2 regions of the Haloimpatiens massiliensis genome follow, and region 1 is predicted to be linked to the other one. Evidence: a T-box and tRNA genes for the amino acid it is inferred to sense, from the RefSeq annotation. Region 1 holds a T-box; the other holds one or more tRNA genes.

Region 1 (3,220 bases):
GATTTAGAAGATGATATGAAAAAACATAAATTTAATCCTATAAATAACTATTTAAATACAGAACAAAAATCTTTTATAGATTTTTCCCAAGAAATTGAAGGAAGGATAGATTTTACATTAGTTTCTTGCGCCAATAATTGCCTCATGCACATGGGAAAATTACCTATAAATAAAAATAAAACCTTACTAGAAAATATACTTATGTTTGGCTTAATGGAAAAAATGGATAAAGTTTTTAAAAGGAGTGACGTTAACTATGAGCAATCCCTATGAAGTTTTAGGAATAAGTGAAAATTCTTCTTTAGATGATATTAAAAGATCCTATAGAGAGTTAGCTAAAAAATATCATCCAGATCAATATGAAAATAATCCTTTAAGAGAATTAGCAGAAACTAAAATGAGAGAAATTAATGAAGCCTATGATTATTTAATAAAAAATCATAACAATGGACGTAACAATAATAATTATAGTAGTAACAATAGCTATAGTAGTAATAGTGATTATTCCGACAATATGGCATATCAGTACATAAGAATGGATATTCAAAATAATAACTTAAGAGAAGCAGAAGCTAAACTAAACAGAGTTATGAATAGAAATGCAGAATGGAATTACTTAATGGGTGTGCTTTATATGAAAAAAGGATGGTATGACCAAGGCTTAACACATTTAACTAATGCTTATAATTTAGAACCTAATAACGCCGAATACAGAGATGCTTACAATCAAATACAAAGGATGAATAATTCTTATAGGCAAAATTATAGAACTAGAAATAATTCTGATAATGACATGTGCAGATTATGTTTTGGACTTTGGTGTGCTGACTCATGTTGTGAGTGCTGTGGAGGAGATTTAATTTCTTGTTGTTAGGAGATGGTTACTATGAGTAAAGCCTCTTACGCCGCCAAGGGAGGCTTATTTGCAGCTTTAAGTATTTTACTTATTTATTTAAGTACTATTATTTACACAAATAGGTTATTTTTTCTTGGAGCCGCTTCATTAATTATTCCTTTATGCATATTGATGCTAGATATTAAATATGCACTGCTTGTATACCTAGTTTCTTCAATAGTTAGTTTATGGCTTTTGGGTCCTCGAGGTACTGTAGTGGCATACACACTATTTTTTGGCATATATGGAATAATAAAATTTTATATTGAAAAACTTAGAAATATGCCTTTGGAAATTGTCTTGAAGCTTTTAACATTTAATATTTTTTTAATTGCTGTATATACTCTTTTTAAATTTATTTTTATGGAAAGTATAGCTTCAAACTATCTAAAATATAAATATATAATATTTTTTGTTTCCCAATTTGTATTTTTATTTTATGATTATATTCTTACAATATTTATAAGCTATTCAAATAACCGTTTTATAAGAAAATTTAAATAATTTCTATTGACAATATTAGTTTTTTGTATATAATAAATTAGTAATATAGTTTTTAAACTTAATATTTTAAAGCAATGATATGGAATAGTAATATTAGATGCATTTAAAGAGAGCTGTTGGATGGTGCAAAACAGTGATGATATAATATGAACTTGCCTTAGAGCATATCTGTGAAAAACAGATACGGTTAAACCGTTATATTTTAAAGAGAGGTTTTATTATTAAAGCCTAAAAAGAGTGGTACCGCGGATAAATCTTTCGTCTCTTATAGAGATGAAGGATTTTTTTATTTGTAAAAATACAAAAACTTGGACAATAAATAAAAAATAAAGAGGAAGGGAGAGGGTTAAGTTTCTCCGAGTTTTCTTAATCTAGTATATATATGAGCGACTATGGAACAAATATAGACCAAAAATGGCAAAAGAAATGGGAGGAATCCGGCCTCTATAATTTTCATGATAATAGTGATAAGCCTAAATTATATACATTAGAAATGTTTTCCTATCCTTCTGGAAGTAAACTTCATGCTGGTCACTGGTTCAACTATGGTCCCGTAGATTCTTGGGCTAGAATGAAAAGAATGCAGGGATATAACGTATTTCAACCTATGGGATTTGACGCTTTTGGACTTCCTGCTGAAAACTACGCTATAAAAACTGGAATTCATCCAAAAGACTCTACAGATAAAAATATAGAAACTATGGAAACACAATTAAGAGCTATGGGTGCTATGTTTAACTGGGATCATGAAGTGGTAACTTGTAAACCTGATTACTACAAATGGACTCAATGGGTTTTCTTAAAACTTTACGAAAAAGGATTAGCCTATAGGAAAAAGGCGCCTGTAAACTGGTGTCCTAGTTGTAACACAGTTTTAGCTAATGAGCAAGTAGTAGATGGTTGCTGTGAAAGATGCGATACAGAGGTTACTAAAAAGGATTTAACTCAATGGTTCCTTAAAATAACTGACTATGCAGAAGAACTTTTAGAAAAACTAGATGAACTAGATTGGCCTGAAAAGACTAAGGCTATGCAAAAACATTGGATTGGAAAATCCACTGGTGCAGAAGTTACCTTTAAAGTAAAAGACAGCTCCATATCTTTCGATGTATTTACTACTAGAGCTGACACCTTATTTGGAGTTTCTTATGTAGTTTTAGCGCCTGAAAGTCCTTTAGTAGATGAATTAACTAAAGATGAATATAAAGAATCCGTAGAAGACTATAAAATTGCAGCTAAAAAACAATCTGAAATAGAAAGACAATCTATAACAAGAGAAAAAACTGGTGTATTTACTGGTTCTTATGCTATAAACCCTGTTAACGGCAAGGAAGTACCTGTTTGGGTTGGAGATTATGTACTTGCAACTTATGGTACTGGAGCAGTTATGGCAGTGCCCGCTCATGATGATAGAGACTTCGCCTTTGCTACAAAATATAATCTTCCAATAGTTAAGGTTATAGAGGGCGGAAAAGAACTTCCTTTCACCCAATATGGGACTCTCGTAAACAGCGAGGAATTTAACGGTCTTAAATCACAAGAAGCAAAAGAAGCTATAGTTAAAAAACTTGAATCCATAAACTGTGGATGTGGAAAAACTAATTATAGACTTAGAGATTGGCTTGTATCAAGACAAAGATATTGGGGTGCTCCTATTCCTATAGTATATTGTGATAAATGTGGAACTGTAGCAATACCAGAAGATAAACTTCCTGTAGAGCTTCCATACAATGTGGAATTTGCTCCTGATGGGAAATCACCATTAACTAAATGCGATGAATTTATCAACACAACTTGTCCTGTATGTGGAGGCCCTGCAAA
Region 2 (3,220 bases), on a different contig from region 1:
TTAAAATAGGATTAACTGGAGGCGTAGGTAGTGGGAAAAGTACCGTTTCAAATATCTTAAGGGAAAAAGGCATTAAAATTATTGATGCGGATTTAATCTCTAGAGAAGTTATCAATATATACCCAGAAATAAAAGAAAAAATTAAAGAAACTTTTGGAGAAGTCTTTTTTGATAAAAAAGGTAATTTGAAAAGAAGAGAGCTAGGAAATTATATTTTTAAGCAGAGTGAAAAAAGAAAAGAGCTAGAGCGTATAATAATGCCATATATAAAGAAAGAAATAGATTTAAGATTTGATGATTATGAAAAATCAGGAGAATATCTATGTATATTAGATGCACCAACATTAATTGAACAAGAGATATATAAGTATATGAATAAGAATATATTAGTATGGGTGGATAGAAAAAATCAAATTCAGAGGGTTATGAGTAGAGATAATTTTACGGAGAATCAGGTTTTAGATAGAATAAATTCACAAATGGATTTAGAAGAAAAGAAGAAATATGTAGACTTTATAATAGATAATAGCAAGGATTTAATTGATACAATAAAACAAATAAATAATATAATAGCAATAATTAAAAAGGATGAGGGCCATTGATGAAAAAAAGAAAATTAGTTTTAATTATTATAGTATTTGCAGTAATTTTAGCAATTTTAAATGTAGAAAATATAGCTAAAAACATCTATCCATATAAGCATAGACAATATATAGAAAAATATTCAGCTGAAAACGGGTTAGATCCTATGTTAATAGCTGCTATAATAAAGACTGAAAGTAATTTTGATGAGAGAGCTAAATCTAATAAAGATGCATATGGACTTATGCAGTTAACGCCAGAAACTGCAAAATGGATATCTGAAAAGATGAAAATACAAAATTTTAATGAGCATATGCTGTATGATCCGGAAACTAATATTAAAATGGGATGTTGGTATGTAAAAAATCTTCAAAATGAATTTAAGGATATGGATTTAGTATTAGCTGCTTATAATGCAGGTAGGGGTAGGGTTTCAAAGTGGCTTAAGGATCCTGAACACTCTAAAGATGGAAAAAATCTTCATTATATACCTTTTAAAGAAACAGATAAATATGTGAAAAAGGTAAATGTTAGCCACAATATATACAAAACTTTGTATAACAATCAAAAGAAAAATAAAACTCAGTTAATTAGAGATATGTTTAAAAATTTTCACATAAGTTCTGATTTTTAGTAAATGATTATTTTGCAGTGGCCGCTTTGAAAATATTCTTTTTAAATTTTTAAGGTACATGAAAATAAATAACAAGTCAAAGATGCTGGTATATTTTGTGCAGACAAGGAAGCAGGTTCCGCTGCTAGAGAACTATCGGTGGATTCTGCTGACGCAGTATGACGCAAAATAGACTAGCATACTAACTTGTTATTTATTTGAATGTGCCTAAAGTGGCTATTAATTTTATAAATATAGTGTTGAGTAGGTAAATAATTTATGAAGGTTATACAAAATAAATTATACAGCTGGATTGACTAATTTTCTTGACCTTTTTTTTAGTGGCTGATATAATAATTATGTAAATTTAATATTATGCAGGTGTGGCGGAATCGGCAGACGCGCTATCTTGAGGGGGTAGTGTCCGTATGGACGTATGGGTTCAAGTCCCATCATCTGCACCAAATACTATAGAAAAATCCTAGACTTAATTTAAAGAAGTCTAGGATTTTTCTATGTTAAAATTTTATTTTTTCTTCAGGATTACAATATAAGTACTTAACTTTTGCTTTATGAGTTTTATTAAAAACTTTGTTATCAAAGAGTTTTAATAGAAGATCTACTAACTTAACAGTTACTAAGGCTAGCACAATTCCAGCTATTACGTCTATTACCCAATGTATTTCCATGTACATAGTAGAATAAACTACGCTTAAACAGAAAAATGACCAAGCATATTTGAATATTTTATCTTTTTCATGTAAAACCACTAAGAACATAGCAAAAGCTATGGAAGTGTGCATAGATGGAAAACAGTTTAGAGTCCATCCAGCTGCTTGCTGTGGGGTAAAATTTCTTTGAAGTCTGTCAGGATTGCCAAGCACATACCAAACTTCTTGAAGATGTATAGCGGCATAAAAAGGACTTATTAAAAATATCTGTAGTACATGAGCTGAAAGAATGTATCTTATCATTTTTCTCTTATCCTTACACAAAGCAGCTCTATATATAGGGACAAGCACAGGAACTACAAATCCATTATTATAAACAAATGTGAAAAAAGCATTTAGCCAATTAGTTTGATATATTCTAGTGAAACTAGCATCATTAAAAGGAATATTTTTAAAGGTTTCATTCCAGTTCCAACCTAAACCTTTGGTCATTTGCCATTGCAAAATTTTACCCCATATGGTGTAACCATATTGCTGTATGAAGAATAGAAATGCTATTATAGGTACGCACCATATTAAAAAAGTTTTAGCTTGGACATCTTTTTTTAGATCTTTTTTTGCTGTGAATCCAGCAAGAGCAAGCATTAATGTATATATAATGCTAGTGGTGGATTGTCCATTAAATAAGGCTACGCAAGCACTTACAGTAAAAAAACCTCCAAAAATTAAATAACCATATTTGTTCCAAATATTATCAAAGTAACTCCCTAAATTACTAAATATGTTCCGAATATTATAAAACATGCCTAAACCTCCTGCAAAATAAATGTGAACTTTAAGTTAAATTATAACACAAAGTTAATTAGTTTGTGTATAAAGAAAATTACAATTTAAAATTAAAAAATATATTTATATGATTAACCCACAAAAAGGTACAATGCCATGGAATTATGAAATTTCTCCTCTATGCCTTTCATAGAGAGCTAGAAACAATAAATTTAATTTAAGAAATTTTAATTTTTTAGCCATATAAAATTATCTAACGCTCACATTCAGCGTCCTGCCTCAGGTTCGCTAGCCTGGCGTCCTTCCAGGCTTACGATAATTTTATCTGTCTAAAAGAAGAATTTCTAAAATTAAATTTAAACAGTTCCTTCGCTTCTTATGAAAGTCATTCCAGAGAAATTTCATAATTCTAGTAATGTAATACTTTTTGTGGAGTAATCATTTATATTTATTTTATTCATATAATGTAGAGGTTAAAAATTATATGAGAATGTTGAATTAATATAAAAAATGCAAGAAAAATAAAAATAAATTTCAAAAATATATTTACATGTATATAACTACATGT

What was found. The T-box of region 1 lies ahead of leuS (leucine--tRNA ligase). A T-box ahead of a tRNA ligase gene usually reads a tRNA of that ligase, here a tRNA-Leu.
Region 2: it has a tRNA-Leu gene. The T-box ahead of leuS (leucine--tRNA ligase) is inferred to sense a tRNA for this amino acid. The anticodon was not compared.

Annotation. Positions count from the first base shown of each region.
Region 1 covers NZ_LT854636.1:42,142-45,361, forward strand. The annotation lists gene C1715_RS01345 (DUF5685 family protein) at 1-273, shown strand, start outside; gene C1715_RS01350 (DnaJ domain-containing protein) at 257-874, shown strand; gene C1715_RS01355 (hypothetical protein) at 887-1,399, shown strand; T-box leader at 1,465-1,668, shown strand; gene leuS (leucine--tRNA ligase) at 1,782-3,220, shown strand, end outside.
Region 2 covers NZ_LT854640.1:94,765-97,984, forward strand. The annotation lists gene coaE (dephospho-CoA kinase) at 1-602, shown strand, start outside; gene C1715_RS08580 (lytic transglycosylase domain-containing protein) at 602-1,216, shown strand; tRNA gene C1715_RS08585 (tRNA-Leu) at 1,573-1,659, shown strand; gene C1715_RS08590 (phosphatase PAP2 family protein) at 1,714-2,670, opposite strand.